Linked DNA regions of Bryobacter aggregatus MPL3. The protein of the gene in region 2 binds, or shares a complex with, the protein of the main gene of each other region. Links are inferred from orthologs where the notes say so. Each region holds a gene or a part of one and is shown on either strand. Other genes may lie near its edges.

Region 1 (8,167 bases), 440 kb from region 2 along the record:
GGGAAGTGGAGCGCTTGGTCTTGAAGTCGTAGAACAGAATACTGCGTGGAGTATTGCGGTCATCGGTCGGGGTACCGGCGCTGATAGGGTCGAGATAAACGATGCCGTCGGGAAGGGGCCGCCAGTAGCCAGACTTCGAGGTCGATGTCAGGATCGAAGACTGGCGGCAAGCCTTCGGCAAGGGCCGTTTCGACGACCAACGACAGAAAACGGAGCAGGCACGAGTCCCTCGAAAACTCCGGACTGCTCAGAATGCGATCAAGCTGCGTCCGGATCTCCGCTGCGGTTGGATCGGGAAGCGCAGAAGGGAACATCGGAGAACCTGCGGAAGTGTAGCACGAATTCCCTTTTTCCCTTCATGAATCGCTTGGCAGGGCCAAGGAGTTTGCTCCCTGGCCTCAGTGGCGAGCTTCGAGCTGCTTGAGCTCGTCTTCGATTCCGGTCATCTCCCATCGAATCATAGACATCGGGATGATGCCGGAGGCAAAGAAGCGATCCATGAAGTCCTTGAACTGAAACGATTGGGGGTTCTGGCGCGCGGAGTCGGCGATCAGCTTGTTGAAGGCGACCTTTCCTGCAATGTAGGTGGTGCCGTAGCTGGGCTGGGTGGCGTAAATGCTCATGTCCGTCCAAATCGTGTCGCCATTGGGCTGGAACCAGCCATTCGGTGTGTGGTCGACAATGTATTTCATCGCCTGTTCCAGGGTGAATTCGCCGCTATGGAACTTTAGGTCCGCGATGCCGCGGATGGCGCGGACGACCGCCAGGATGTGGACGAGCTCGCGGGCGCGGGGGCGCTGGTCGAGAATCCCAAGATCCATGGTGGCCTCCTCCCAGGCAGTGGCAAGGCCCTCGGACCGACCATCCCAGATGTTGTAAAGCAATCGCGTACGAATTGGGCTGTAGTGCGGTTCAATCTCCAGACGTTGCTTTTCCAGCCAGTGGATCATGTGGCTCTTCATGGGCATGGAATCGCGATAATCGACGTTTGTAAAGATGTCGAGAGCCGCCTTGGGAAGCAGGGTGGTTTTGCCCCGCAGGCGATCGAGATTCATGTACGCCGGGACGGTAAAGATCTCGTTTTCCCGTAGAAACTTCATAAATCCGTCGATTGCTTCGGTGTTACGGCGGTCATATTCCTGGGCTGTTGCCGGCAGGGCAAGGACGGGGAGATTCCGATTGCGGTGTTCTTCCAGTTTCCAGGCGGCGAGACTGCGCTCCAGCTCCAGCTCCATGATTTGGAGGAGCTGCTGCCAGGTATAGGGGTTCAAGTGGACATTCTTGAGATACCAGTTGTAGTTCACTACACCCACCCCAGATCCTGTCTTCATGGTTTTGACCCTGCCCTCCATCCACTTGATGAAGTCGTCGACGGCGGCCTGGGCCTGCAGAATAGCGGGCACCAGTTTGAAATTCGTCTCACCAAAGCGGCGTCCCACGGTAGCGAGTACGTAACTCTCCTGCTTTTTGGCGTGGATGGCGATGGTGTAAAGGTCTTTGGCGTCTTCGGTCAGATTGGACTTGGCCTGCTTGAGGATGGCGGGAATCGCCTGCAACTTACCCAGAACATATGCCTCGTCCATTGGGGACAGGGGCATTTTGAGGGACCACAGTTCGAGGGTGCCGTACATGGAGGGACCCTCGGGAAGCGGGGTATCCGATTCCCTGTCGAAAATAATTCGGTAGAAGAGGGGATTGCGAGACCAGGGCCGGAGGACGCGGTGGTCAAAATCGAGGCCGTTCATCTCTGCGCGGACCAGGTTGTAGTCCACTTTCTGGGTGACGGTCCAACTGCTGATGTCGAAGGCTTCGAGGCGCTCCTGCCAGTGTTTTAATTCTCCCTGCTGGCGGCGCATGGCCGGAGCGGTGTAATCGGGGACGTTTTTCTTGACTTTCGGCTGTTGGAATTCTCGCCATTCCGAGAAGAATCGGAGCAAATCTCCGTGGGTGAGGGGGGCGGCGTCGGCGAGGGGGCACAGCAACACAACGATGAAAAGAACCGAGAGACGCATGTGTCCTTCATAGTGACAGAATTGACCATCTTCTCGCCAAGGGTCTAGAATAGAGGATTGGTCCCTCGTCAAATTGCCGTGTATGAACATGGCAACCCTCTTGAGGCCCAGACGGGCATGATTCAGCGGGTGGCTAATTTCCAAAGAGCAGGAGTCGAATCAATTCAGTGGCTGAGGCAATAAAGCGAATTTTCACGTCGGAATCGGTGACTGAAGGTCACCCCGACAAGATGGCGGATCAGATCTCGGATGCGGTACTTGATGCTGTATTGGCCGAAGATCCGACGGGGCGAGTGGCTTGCGAAGTACTGGTGACAACCGGCATCTGCGTAGTGGCTGGCGAAATCACGACGACGACCTATGTCGACGTTCCGGATTTGGCTCGCAAAGTAATCAAAGAGATTGGGTTTGACGATGCCGCCTTTGGCTATGACGGCAACACTTGTGGCGTTCTGAACGTCATCCAGCGCCAGAGTCCGCACATTGCGATGGGCGTGGATACGGGTGGCGCCGGTGACCAGGGCCTCATGTTCGGCTATGCCTGCAATGAGACTCCGGAACTGATGCCGCTGCCGATCATCCTGTCGCACAAGCTGGTGCGCAAGTTGAGCGAAGTGCGCCGCGCCGGCACGCTGAGCTATCTGCGTCCCGACGGCAAGAGCCAGGTGAGCGTCGAGTACAACGGCGACCAGCCAGTGCGCATTGATGCGGTGGTCATTTCCACGCAGCACGGCGACGACGTCAGCACCGAACAGCTCCGCGCGGACGTGAAGAAGCTGATCATCGACGCGGTTCTGCCCGCCGACATGGTGGACGGCGACACGAAAATCCACATCAACCCGACCGGCCGCTTCGTGATCGGTGGTCCCAATGGCGATACCGGCTTGACCGGCCGCAAAATCATCGTCGACACCTACGGTGGCATGGGCCGTCACGGTGGCGGCGCTTTCTCGGGTAAGGATCCGACAAAGGTAGACCGTTCCGCTTGCTACATGGCCCGCTACATTGCAAAGAACATCGTGGCTGCCGGCCTTGCCGACCGCTGCGAAGTGCAGCTTGCCTACGCCATCGGCGTGGCCGAGCCGGTGAGTGTTCTCGTGGACACCTTCGGCACCGGCACTGTTTCGAGCGAGAAGTTGACCGAAATCGTTCGCGCGAATTTCAAGCTCACCCCCAAGGGCATTATCGAGTCTCTCGACCTGCGCCGTCCGATCTATCGCGATACCGCAGCGTTTGGCCACTTCGGCCGCACGGAAGATACCTTCACGTGGGAGAAGACCGATAAGGCAGCGGCGCTGAAAGCCGCTGCGGTTTAGGCATCCCGGATGAACATAGGGGGCGATGCGGGGAAACACCAGCATCGCCCCATTATTTTGTAGTCAGTATTACGCGAAGAAAGAGCGCTCATCGATATGGCATTGATTGAAGGTTGCCGGCATGAATTAGAGTTGACGGTCCCGGTTGAGGAGATCGCCAAGGCCACCGAAACGGTACTCGCCAAGATCCAGAAGAAAGCCCAACTGAAAGGGTTCCGGCCGGGCAAGGCGCCGATGAGCGTCATCCGCAGCCAATTCCAGAACGAGATCCAGCAGGACGTCATTGAGGAAGTGATTCCGAAGGCTCTGAGCGACCGTTTCGCCGCAGAGAAGCTTGCTGTCGTTGGTCAGCCCAGTATCACCGAATTGAAGTTTGAACCGAACGAACCGATGGTGTTCAAGGCTCAGTTCGATGTTCATCCGGAATTCGATCTCAAGGAATACAAGGGCCTTGAGGTGGAGTACGAAGACCCGCAGGTGACGGAAGAAGAGATTGCGGAACGCCTGGAGCAGATTCGCGACTCCAAGGCCGACTACGTGAACATCGACCCACGTCCGGCGCAGTTGGACGACTATGTCGTTGTCGGGATTGAGAGCGGCGATGGCCTCGAAGGCGAGCCGATGCGCAACCCCGAGATGACGCTGCAACTGGGCAATCCCGATACGATCCCCGCCTTTACCGAAGGGATTGTCGGCATGAGCCCGGGCGAGAGCAAAGACATCCAGGTGAGCTACGGTGAGGATTATGGCCAGGAGCGTCTGGCCGGCAAAACCGTCACTTTTGAAGTGGAATTGAAGTTCATCCGCCGCAAGGATGTTCCGGCCTTGGATGACGAGTTTGCGCAGTCGATGGGTGACTTCCGTACCTTCGACGAATTCAAGGAGCAGGTGAAGGCCAGCATTTTTACCGAGCGCCAGTTCCGCGCTCAGGACGACGCGAAAAACAAGCTGATCGAAAAGTTGGCCGACAGCCACGAGTTCGCGGTGCCGGAGACTTATGTCGATCGCCAGTTGCAGATCCAACTCGAGAGCTATGCGCGCTCGTTGCAGATGCAGGGTATCGATCCGCGCCAGTTGAATCTGGACATCAACAAGTTCAAGGAGAGCCAGAAAGACCGCGCGATCCGCGACGTGAAGGCGACCCTGCTACTGGACAAGATTTCTGAAGTCGAGAATGTCACGGTGGCCCAGGACGATGTGGACCGCGAAGTGCAGCGGGCCGCCCGCCAGCAGCGCGAGCCGGTGGCTGCTGTTCGTGCGAAGCTCGAAAAAGATGGCGGACTCGATCGGATCGCGAATCGCATTCGCACCGAAAAGACGATCGCGTTGTTGTTCGACGCTGCCCGCAAGGTGACCCCTGTCCCCGCGCCTGCAATCGAAGCGACCGAGCCAGAGAAGACCGAGAGCGAGAGCTAAGAGGAGAATTCCATGTCTGAAGACCTGTCACGCCGCAATTTACTGAAGCAATCTGCTGTGGCCGCCGCTGTCAGCGCGGGCCCGGCTGTACTCACCTCAAGCGCGCAGAAGAATGATCGATTGCGCGTCGGCTGGATCGCGGCCGGAATGCGCGGCCAGCATGTCATGAAGCAGATGTACCTGCTTTCCAAGGACATGGTCGAGGTGACGCATGTCTGCGACACCTACCAGGGCAATCTAGCCAAGGCGAAGGACATCGTGCAGACCGAGGGTAAGAACACGCCGAAGACCTCGGTGGATTACCGCGATGTTATCAATGACCCGAATGTGGATGTGATCTTCATCGCCTCGCCCGAGCATTGGCACTATCCGATGGCGATGGCGGCGCTGAAGGCGAAGAAGCACATCTATCTCGAAAAGCCGATCGCACACACGATCGAAGAAGGCTTTGAGATTGTCGCGCTCGCCGAGAAGACCAATGTTGTTGTCCAGGTGGGTACGCAGAATCGCTCGAACAAGCTGTACATCCAGGCGAAGAAGATGGTGGAAGACGGCTACATCGGCGAAATCCACTACACGCGCGCTTTCTGGTATCGCAACTTCGATCAGACGGTGGATCCGGCGAAGGGTGTTCCGGCGGCCTGGCGCTACATTGTGCCGGCAGACGCTTCTCCCGAGAACACCGATTGGCGGCGCTTCCTTGAGGCGGCCGAACATAAGAACATTCCGTTCCACAAGGGCCGCTACTTCCAGTGGCGCAACTATTGGGACTACTCGGGCGGTATCTCCACTGATCTTCTGGTGCACCAGACCGACATCACGAATTTTGTGGTCGGCGGGCTGGTGAAGGCAGAACTGCCCAATAGCTGCATGGCCTCGGGCGGCATCTACCAGTGGGGCGCTCCGGACGATCGCGAAGTGCCCGATACGATGAGCGCGCTGTATGACTATCCGAATAAGTTCCACTTGAACTATTCGTGCTTCTTTGGCAACGACCAGTATGGTTACGGCGAACAGTTCATGGGGCAGAAGGGCACCATCGAAGTGATGGACCGTCAGAATCTGTACTTCAATCCGCAGCCGAAGTTCATCAGGAACATCAAGCCGTTCTCGCCGCATGCTCCACTGACGATGAACTACCTGAAGGACTTCAACCAGCCGGACGCGACCGCAGACCACGTCAAGAACTTCCTCGAAGCGGTGCAGGGCAAGGCGAAGGCCATTGCTCCGGCGCGCGCAGGCCAGATTGCGGCGATTCCGGGTCATATGGCGACCCAGAGCTACCGCCAGAAGAAGGCTGTGTTCTGGGATGCCAAGGCGAACAAGCTGAAGATCGGCTAAGCAGTTTTCCTGTAAATGGAGAAGCGGACAGTGCCAGAGGGCGCTGTCCGCTTTTTGCGTTTTCGGGAGAGTTAGCGCTTGCGGCGCAGCCAGACGAGGAGCCCGGCGCCAGCCGCGCTGAGGGCGAAGGTGGCGGGTTCCGGCACGTCCGCAGCCGGGTCACCGAGGTAGATCTCTCCCGGGCCGGTGATTGTGAGGGCGAAGGCGCCCGATGAATTCTCACTGAAGGCTGTCGATACGAAAAAGTAATGGATGCCGCTCTCGAGGACGTGGTCAAATCCCGAATCTCCGTTGGATCCAAGGTAGTCGTCATTGCCGATCATGAAATTCGTGAGGGGGGCGCCGGGGTCAAAACTGTTCTGGTAAAGAACGGTGAAATTGTCCCAACCTGCAGTCGTCTCGAGGAAGGAGTAAAGTCCGCTTTCGGAAACGGAGAACTCTAAGACATGAAATCTCACGTCGGTTCCTGCAGATGGAAGATACAAGCCGTATGCATCTGGTCGATTCCAAGTGGGACCGCCGGCTGTGGTGCCGTCGAAGCTAAGGGTTCCGGCGCTGGCCAGTTGGCAAACAAAGGCCAGACAAAGGATAGGGAAAGTAAAATGTCTCATCGCTTCTGGAGTGTAGGGTGGATCTACCCTACAGGTCCCGAAGCTTGTGCTTAGCCGGTCAGTCCCACCGGGCTAGCCCGGAAATGTCATCAAGAAGTTGCAAGTGAGCTTTTTGGCGGCAAAACGGATCTGCCCGGAATCGATTCACCAACGCAGACTTCGTTCTATCGCCTGCGGCGCAGCCAGACGAGGAGTCCGGCGCCGACCGCGCCCATGGCGAAGGTGGAGGGTTCGGGAACGGCTGCCGGGCTGAGGGAGATCTCTCCCGGGCCGTCAATCGTGAGGGTGAAGGCGCCGTAGTGGTTAACGTTGAAGCCTGTCGATATGAAAAAGTAGTTCACTCCGGCGACTAGAGATTGGTTAAACCCGGATCCTTCGGAAGCAATATTAGAATCGTCATTGCCGATCATGAAATTCGTGAGGGGGGCGCTTGGGTCAAAGCTGTTCTGGTAGAGAAAGGTGTAATTGTCCCAAGTTGCAGTCTCGTTGAAGGAGTAAGAGCCGCTTTGCGAAACGGAGAACTCCAGTACATGAAATCTCACCTGGAAGGATTCTACATAGGTGCCAAGTTCAAACGGCCGCTTCCAAGTGGGCGCGCCGGTTGTGGTGTCATTGATGACAAGCGTTCCGGCGCTGGCCAACTGGCAGGCCAAGGCCAGGTAGAGGATGGGCAAGGAAAGATATCGCATAAAGATGTGTATATAACTCGGCAGAATGCCTTCCAGGCATTAGGTTTGCTTAATAGAAATCTAGGGACGGTATCTGAGGGCGTTCGGACGATCTTGAAGCGAGACAGGGGAAGGCGAAGGTCATCGTTCTGGCGCGTGCGGGACAAATTGCCGCGATCCCGGGTCACATTATCGCCAGGAGGCCGCATTCTGGGATGCCAAGGCGCACACGCTGAAGATCAGCTCGATTCCGTGCTACATCGTTGAAGAAGGGCGGCGCCATCGGCGCCGCCCTTCTTTGTTTGCAACCATACTTCTTCACTGCCGCCTCTTGGCCGGTGCTTAACTCTTTCTTTTGCGCAGGCGGAAGAGCACGAGTCCGATGCCTACGGCACCCATCGTGAGTGTGGATGGTTCGGGAACTGCTGCCGGGGTGAAGGCGTTAATCGAGCCGGGCCCGTTGATGGTGAGGGTAAAATTACCCGCATCTGAATTGTCGTAACCGGTAGACACCAAAAAGTAGAGCGTACCTGCCGTCAAGTTCTCCGTAAACCCGGAACGATGGCCCGGCCCGGAGATGTCATCATTCCCGCGAATGAAGTTGACCAAGGGTGTTGAGGAGTGGAACGAGGTCCGGTAGAGAAAGATATAGTTATCCCAGTCTGAGCCGGTGACAACCTCCAGGAAGCTATAGTTTCCACTCTGGGAAACGGAGAAACTAATCACATCAAATCGCACGTTTGTGCCGACGTTTGACAGAGAGGAGCCGTCTTCCCGTGGGCGATTCCATCTGGGGTCGCCAA
Region 2 (7,961 bases):
GCGCTCGTAGGTGGTTTGGGCGATGGCCTGGTTGGCCTTCGATTGGTCGAGCAAGGCATGCGACTGGCTGACCAGGGCCTGCGATTGCGCATAGCTGGCTTTGGCCTGTGCGAGCGCGGCGCGGGCTTGTGCCAACTGCTGCTGGATTTCAGGCGAGTCCACAAAGGCGAGGGTTTGGCCGGCGCGCACCCGGTCGCCGATATCCACCAGCCGGCGCGCTACATAGCCGGTGGAGCGGGAATTGATTTGCGCGACATAGTTTGGCTCCGTCGCACCCGGAAGCCGGATGTTGCCATCCTCAGCCGCTGATTCCACCTTGGTCACCGCGACAACTGGCAGTGTCGCTTCTGAGGCGAAGACAACAGATTTGCTCCGGTTCTGGCGCTCGATGCGCGGGACAATGCCAACGGCGAGCAGCCCGAGGACAAGGAGAGAGAAAGCGAGAATTGCGTTTTTGTTCATGAGAGATTTCTGTCCTGTGGGTTTGATTACGTTACGCTGCGATACGATTCTTCCGGATCATCGTAAAGATGAGCGGTACAAAGAGCAGGGTCGACACGGTTGCCAGTGTCAGCCCGCCGATGACGGCCCGGGCGAGAGGGGCATTCTGTTCGCCGCCTTCCCCGAGTCCGAAGGCCATCGGTAACATGCCAATCACCATGGCCGCAGCGGTCATGAGGATGGGGCGCAAACGAGTGGAGCCCGCTTCAAGCGCCGCAGAGAAGGCATCGAGACCTTCCTCGACGCGCTCCTGGGCAAAGGTCACCAGGAGGATCGAGTTCGCCGTCGCGACGCCGATGCTCATAATGGCTCCCATCAAACTTGGGACATTGAAGGTGCTCTGGGTGAGGAACAGTGCCCAGACAATGCCGGTGAGCGCGCCAGGCAGCGCCGTGATGATGACGAAGGGTGTCGACCAGCTCTGGAAGTTGACCACCATCAGCAGGTAAACCAGCAAGGCGCTTGCCGCGAGCCCCATACTGAGGCGGGAGAAGGCCGAGTTCATCGATTCCACCTGGCCGCGCACGGTGATGGTATTGCCAGCCGCAAGCTTCGGACGGAACTCCGCGGCAATCTGATCGACCGCCGTGGCCACGCTGCCCAGGTCTGTATCCTGAACGCTTGCATAGACGTCGAAGGTGGGCTGCACGTTCGTGTGCGTCGCATTGACGACGGTCTTCTCACGCCGGATGTGCGCAATGTTGCTCAGCAGTTGGACGCTGTCGGCGTTGCGGGCTTGTACCGGTGTGTTTTCGATGTCATTCAAGGACGACACCAGGGTTTGCGGGGTCTGCACCGCCACCATGTAGGTCATGCCCATCCGTGGGTCCAGCCAGAAGTTCGGTTGCACCTGGGCGGAAGAAGCAAGGCTGACAAAGACGTTGTTGGCGACGTCCTGCTGGGTCAGGCCAAACTCGGCGGCGCGCTCGCGGTCTACTTCCACCTTGAGCGCGGGGGCGTCCACCACCTGATGCAGATGGACATCCACCAGGCCTGGAATCTTGCGCATTCGTTCCTCGATCTGCTTTGCGATCTCCAGGTTTGCCGGGCCGCCATAGCCCGCCACCTGGACATTGACCGGGGCAGGGAGGCCGAAGTTCAGAATCTGGCTGACCATGTCGGCGGGCTGGAAGTAGAAGGTGGTGCCGGGGAAATGTTTGGGCAACTCCTCGCGCAACCGGCGCACGTAGTCCGCTGTCGGCGCGTGGCCGTGCTTGAGGCTGATCGAGATCTCGCCGTCAAAGGTACCGATGGTGGCGCCATCGCCAAAGGCAAGATTGAAGGGCTGTGAAGAGCGGCCAATGTTGTCGAGCACCAGCTCAATTTCCTCCGCCGGCACCACGCGGCGGATCGCCTGATTGACCGTCGTGAATAGCCGTTTGGTCTCCTCCAGCCGCGTCCCTGGGGTCGCCCGGACATGTAAGCGAATCTGGCCCGCATCGACAGTGGGGAAAAAGTCCTTGCCGACAAAGGGGGCGAGAACGAAGCCAGTTGCCATCACCAGCCCGGCGCTAAACAGGGCCGGATTACGATGGGCCAGCGTCGCCCGCAGTGTGGCTTCATAGACCTGAGCGAAGCTGGTGAAGACCCGGTTGAAGCGCAGGTGCGCTGCCTCCACGACGCGCGTGAGGCGGCTCTTCGGCCGGAGCCCATGATTCTCTTCCTCCTCGGAGGGCAGCAGGAAGTAGACCAAGGTGGGCACCAGCGTGCGGCTCAGCAGGTAGCTGGCGGCCATGGCAAACACGACCGCCAAGGCCATCGGCGTAAACAGGAACTTTGCCGGGCCCGTCAGGAAGACCACGCTGACAAAGACGATACAGATGACCAGCGTCGAGACAAAAGTGGGGCCGGCGATCTGCGACGCCGCCGTCAGGATGCCGTCGCGCAGATTCGTGCCGCCCTTCGACATGATGCGGTGGATGTTCTCGATCTCTACTGTCGCGTCATCGACCAGGATGCCGATTGCCAGGGCCAGGCCGCCCAGCGTCATCACGTTCAAGGTGTGGCCCATCGCCGATAGCGCCAGAATGGAAGTGAGAATCGACAGCGGAATCGACACCGCGATGATCAGCGTGCTGCGCCAGGAGCCGAGAAACAGCAGGATCATCGCGGCGGTGAGCAGCGCGGCAATGATCCCCTCATGCACCACGCCATCGATGGCCCCGCGCACGAAGACCGACTGGTCGAATAGCTCCTGGATGTCGAGCCCGGGCGGCGCGGAGGCCCGGGTGACCGGAAGGATCTCGTTCTTGACCTGGTCGATGATGTCCAGCGTGGAGGCGCCGCCGGTTTTGATGATCGAAAGCAACACCGCCGGTTCGCCGTCCTTGCGGACGGCGTTGATCTGAACGGCAGCTCCATCGCGCACATTGCCAATGTCGCGGACGTAGGTGGTGACGCCGTTGGCGTTCTTGACCGGGAGGTCATTCAGCGCGGCAATGGTATCGGTATTCGAATTGAGGGAGACCTGGTAGTCGATTGGTCCGACCTTCGCATTGCCCGAAGGCAACATCAGATTCTGGGCCTGCACGGCATTGGAAACATCGATCGGGCTCAAGCCGCGCGCGGTGATCGCTTGCGGATCAAGATCGACCATCACCTGGCGATCGACGCCACCATAGGGGGCAGGCAAGAGCGCGCCTCGAACAACGGAAAGCTGCTGCCGCACCCGGTAAATGCCATAGTCATAGAGCGCCGACTCAGGCAACGTCTTTGAGCTCAGACTCAACTGGATCACCGGCACGCTTGAGGCGCTGAAGCGCAGGATCCAAGGTGGATTGATCCCTGGTGGCATGCGGAAGCGGATCGAGTTGACGGCGCTGTTCACCTGCGCCATCGCTGAATCGATCCGGACATTCTCGTGGAAGTAGATCTTGATGACACTGACGCCACTGAGGGTCTGGCTCTCGATGCTCTTGACGTCGTTGACGAGCGCCAGCACAAACTCGCTGAAGGTGGTGACGCGCTTCTCCATCTCGGGAGTGGGCAGGCCCTGGTAGTTCCAGATCACCGTGATTTGCGGGACGTTGATTTCGGGGAAGATGTCGGTGGGAGTTTTGACGAGAGCGAAGGAGCCCAGCAGGAGAATGAGAACAGCGAGTACGGCAATGGTGTAGGGCCGATTGAGGGAGAGGCGAACAATCCACATGTCGGTTTAGATACGATACGGAACGAAACGATCCGAAAAAGTTTCCTGTGGATTGGCTGAGGATTGGATTTGACAAAGAGAATTCGTACGCGATATCCTATGTAAGTTTGGCGAGTAGTGCTTCTGCTCTTTGAGCTACCCGTTCCCAGCCGACTCCTCGGAGAAAGCATATGGGACGACCGGCCAGAGCCGGCCCCGCTACTAGGACGTACGCACCGCAAGGTGTTGCGACGCAACCTGGCAAGGGCTAGTCAAGAACCTTCAATCCGCAAGTCGTTGATTGGATAGCAGTTTTGTTCGATCAATTGCATTTGCAACGCCCATTGAGTATTAACCAGTTTTAGATTTACTCGCGTTTGTGCGCTTTAGCGTGTGAACGTGAAACCGTTGAGAGGGTAACTTTCGTGCCAACGTTTAACCAACTCGTGCGCAAGGGCCGCACGCCTATCAATTACAAGACCGCTAGCCCGGCCTTGCAGGCCTGCCCGCAGCGCCGTGGTGTCTGTACTCGTGTTTACACGACGACGCCGAAGAAACCGAATTCCGCTCTCCGGAAGGTCGCCCGCGTCCGTTTGACTAACGGAATCGAAGTGACGACCTACATTCCTGGCGAAGGTCACAACCTGCAAGAGCACTCGATTGTGCTGATCCGCGGTGGTCGCGTGAAGGATCTTCCGGGTGTTCGCTATCACGTAGTTCGTGGCACGCTCGATACCGGTGGTGTGCAGAACCGCAAGCAGAGCCGCTCCAAGTACGGGGCCAAGCGGCCGAAGTCGTAAGGACATTTGAGGATCAATCATGGCAAGACGTCGTAGAGCTGAAGTTCGTGAAGTAGGGGCCGATCCGATTTACAATTCGACCCTGGCTACGAAATTCATCAACAGCATGATGTGGGATGGCAAGAAGAATACCGCACAGAGGATCTTCTACTCGTCATTGACGGCGCTCGCTGAGCGCGGTCAGGACGATGCCCTGAAGTTGTTCAAGAAGGCCGTTGAGAACTGCCGCCCGCTGCTCGAAGTAAAGAGCCGCCGCGTTGGTGGCGCCAACTACCAGGTGCCGATCGAAGTGCCCCAGACTCGCCGCACGAGCCTTGCAATTCGCTGGATTCTGTCGAATGCACGCAACCGCGCCGAGAAGGGCATGGTGGATCGCCTGGCCAATGAATTGAATGACGCTGCGAATATGCGCGGCGGAGCGATTAAGAAGAAAGACGACGTCCACCGTATGGCCGAAGCCAATAAAGCCTTCGCCCACTATCGCTGGTAAGGGAGCTTTTGAAGTAATTTATGCCTCGTACAACCCCACTTGAGCGAATGCGCAATATCGGCATCATGGCGCACATTGATGCCGGCAAGACCACCACGACGGAACGCATCCTCTATTACACTGGCCGCTCCTACAAGATCGGCGAAGTACATGAGGGCACGGCCACCATGGACTGGATGGCGCAGGAGCAGGAGCGCGGCATCACGATCACCTCGGCCGCGACCACTTGCCAGTGGGGAAACATCCAGATCAATATCATTGATACTCCGGGCCACGTTGACTTCACTGCTGAAGTGGAGCGCAGCCTCCGGGTTCTTGATGGTGCGGTCGCGGTGTTTGACGCGGTAGCTGGTGTGCAGCCGCAAACGGAAACGGTGTGGCGCCAGGCTGACAAGTACAAGGTGCCTCGCATCTGCTTCGTCAACAAGATGGACCGCATCGGTGCGGACTTCTTTCATGCGGTCAAGACCATGGTCGATCGTCTCGGTTGCCGTCCGGTGCCGATTCAGATTCCGGTCGGCGGGGAAGATCAGTTCAAGGGTGTTGTCAATCTCGTAACCATGAAGGCCCGCATCTGGCTCGATGAGAGCCTGGGAGCGAAGTTCGAGGACATTGAGATTCCAGAGCATCTGCTCGATCAGGCCAATGAGTATCGTGAGAATCTCATTGAGGCCGCCTCGGAAGTGGATGACGTGTTGATGGAGAAGTACCTCAATGGTGAGGCTCCGACTGAAGCTGAGCTCAAGAAGGCGATCCGCAAGGGTACCCTCGAGCAGTCCTTCTTCCCGGTGATCTGTGGTTCGTCCTTTAAAAATAAGGGCGTGCAGAACATGCTGGACGCGGTGGTGGACTATCTGCCTTCCCCGGTAGATGTGCCCCCGATGAAGGGCATTGATTTCGACAATCGCGAGCTGGAAGTGATCCGCAAGGCAGACGACAACGAGCCCTTCTCGGCGTTGGTCTTCAAGATCATGACCGATCCGTTCGTTGGCCAGTTGAGCTTTATCCGCGTCTATTCGGGCAAGCTGAACACGGGCGATCAGGTCCTCAACGTTTCGAAGAATCGTTCCGAGCGCCTGGGCCGTCTCGTCAAAATGCACGCCAACAAGCGTGAAGAAATTCAGGAAATCCTGGCCGGCGACATTTGCGCGGCCGTGGGTCTGAAGTCGGTGATCACCGGCGATACGATTTGCGACCCGAACAAGCCTGTCATCCTTGAGTCCATTGACTTCCCGGCTCCTGTGATTCAGCTCGCCATCGAGCCGAAGACGAAGAGCGATCAGGAAAAGATGGGCATGGCGATTGCAAAGCTGGTTGCCGAGGATCCCACTTTGCGGGTGAACACCGATCCCGAAACGAATCAAACGATTCTGGCGGGCATGGGTGAACTTCATCTCGAAATCATCGTCGACCGTATGCGCCGCGAGTTTGGTGTGGAAGCGAATGTGGGTAAGCCGCAGGTCGCCTACCGCGAGTCGATTCGCCAGACCGCACTCGGCGAAGAAAAGTATTCGAAGCAGACCGGTGGCCGCGGCCAGTACGGCCACTGCAAGCTCCGCATCGAGCCTCTCGATACGGGTGGTGGTTATGAGTTCGTGAGCGAAGTCACGGGCGGTTCGATTCCGAAGGAATACATCCCGGCCATCCAAAAGGGTGTTGCCGAGCGCCTCGAGATGGGAATCATCGCGGGCTTCCCGATGTCCGACATCAAGGTCATTGTCTACGAAGGCAGCTACCACGAAGTCGATTCCAGTGAAATGGCGTTCAAGATTGCGGGTTCTCTCGCACTGCAGGACGCCGTCAAGAAGGCAAGGCCGGTTCTGATGGAACCGGTGATGAAGGTGGAAGTAGTGGTGCCGGATGAGTACATGGGCCCGGTGAATGGCGACTTGATCAGCCGCCGGGGTCAGCTCCAGGGTACCGAGCGGCAAGGTTCGACAACGATCATCAATGCGATGGTTCCGCTGTCGGAAATGTTTGGCTACGCGACCGACCTCCGGTCGAAAACTCAAGGCCGCGGCGCGTTTACGATGCACTTCGGCAAGTACGAAGATCTGCCGAAGAACTTGGCGGACGAGATCATCGCAAAGACCAAGGGCACGGGCCGTTAGAAGAGAACGAGGAGCTTAAAAGTATCATGGCGAAAGAGAAATTTGACCGTAGCAAGCCGCACGTCAACATTGGCACGATTGGGCACATCGACCACGGCAAGACGACGTTAACGGCAGCGATCACGAAGGTGTTGTCCAGGCACAACCCGAAGAACACATTCCGGAGCTTCGACTCGATCGACAACGCGCCGGAAGAAAAGGCTCGTGGTATCACAATTGCCGCTTCGCACGTGGAGTATGAGACGCCGAATCGTCACTACGCTCACGTGGACTGCCCCGGCCACGCCGACTACATCAAGAACATGATCACCGGTGCGGCGCAGATGGACGGAGCGATCCTCGTCGTTGCCGCCACCGACGGCCCGATGCCCCAGACCCGCGAGCACATCCTGCTGGCCCGTCAGGTGGGTGTGCCCTACATCGTCGTTGCTCTGAACAAGACCGACATGGTGGAAGACGCCGAGCTGCTCGAGCTGGTGGAGATGGAAGTGCGTGAGTTGCTCTCGAGCTACCAGTTCCCTGGCGACGATCTGCCGGTGGTGCGTGTGTCCGCTTTGGGGGCGCTGAATGGCGAGCCGCAGTGGGAAGCAAAAATTGACGACCTGATGGCGCAGGTGGATGCGTATGTTCCGATTCCGGAGCGCGCCATCGACAAGCCGTTCATCATGCCGATCGAAGACATTTTCTCGATCCAGGGCCGTGGCACGGTAGTGACTGGCCGTATCGAAAAGGGCATCGTCAAGGTGGGTGAGGAATGCGAAATCGTCGGCTTTACGGCGACGCGCAAGACCACGGTGACGGGTGTGGAAATGTTCAAGAAGTTGCTGGACGAAGGTCGCGCGGGCGACAACGTCGGGCTCTTGTTGCGCGGCATTGAAAAGAACGACGTGGAACGCGGTCAGGTGATTGCGAAGCCGGGTTCGATCAAGGGC

What was found.
Region 1: the proteins of rpsG (region 2) and tig are in contact, whole or in part, in a crystal structure (PDB 3GTY), measured with the Thermotoga maritima proteins. The link is inferred for Bryobacter aggregatus MPL3 from one-to-one orthologs. Residues at the interface, in WP_004081843.1 of Thermotoga maritima: Lys34, Lys52, Lys55, Glu59, Arg62, Gln63, Glu66, Asn67, Lys69, Val71, Arg95, Ala109, Lys110, Lys111, Gly112, Arg113, Pro114, Glu117, Glu121, Ile124, Ala125, Tyr127, Asn128, Asn129, Thr130, Gly131, Lys135, Asp139, Arg142, Met143; in WP_004081061.1 of Thermotoga maritima: Glu122, Val124, Val129, Leu130, Tyr133, Glu188, Gly259, Ile262, Tyr263, Glu266, Ser270, Glu273, Gln274, Glu277, Arg308, Gln311, Ile312, Ser315, Tyr316, Glu325, Arg329, Arg336, Leu363, Phe366, Trp367, Arg373, Leu377, Arg381, Leu384, Glu387.

Annotation. Positions count from the first base shown.
Region 1 is NZ_JNIF01000003.1:1,872,916-1,881,082, forward strand. The notes cover bases 2,658-5,584. They hold tig (trigger factor), read left to right. Parts: upstream 2,658-3,424; coding sequence 3,425-4,744; downstream 4,745-5,584. Other genes in these bases: metK (methionine adenosyltransferase), read left to right, coding at 2,658-3,328; M017_RS0108895 (Gfo/Idh/MocA family protein), read left to right, coding at 4,757-5,584. Outside these bases: M017_RS0108875 (hypothetical protein), read right to left, coding at 1-181; M017_RS0108880 (DUF885 family protein), read right to left, coding at 399-2,012; more of metK, read left to right, coding at 2,192-2,657; more of M017_RS0108895, read left to right, coding at 5,585-6,085; M017_RS0108900 (PEP-CTERM sorting domain-containing protein), read right to left, coding at 6,157-6,696; M017_RS0108905 (PEP-CTERM sorting domain-containing protein), read right to left, coding at 6,861-7,385; M017_RS0108910 (PEP-CTERM sorting domain-containing protein), read right to left, coding at 7,707-8,167. UniProt on the Bacillus subtilis protein: Involved in protein export. Acts as a chaperone by maintaining the newly synthesized protein in an open conformation. Functions as a peptidyl-prolyl cis-trans isomerase.
Region 2 is NZ_JNIF01000003.1:2,313,635-2,321,595, forward strand. Bases 3,462-6,182 are described here. They hold rpsG (30S ribosomal protein S7), read left to right. Parts: upstream 3,462-4,447; coding sequence 4,448-4,918; downstream 4,919-6,182. Other genes in these bases: M017_RS0110865 (efflux RND transporter permease subunit), read right to left, coding at 3,462-3,649; rpsL (30S ribosomal protein S12), read left to right, coding at 4,054-4,428; fusA (elongation factor G), read left to right, coding at 4,939-6,182. Outside these bases: M017_RS0110860 (efflux RND transporter periplasmic adaptor subunit), read right to left, coding at 1-462; more of M017_RS0110865, read right to left, coding at 494-3,461; more of fusA, read left to right, coding at 6,183-7,029; tuf (elongation factor Tu), read left to right, coding at 7,056-7,961.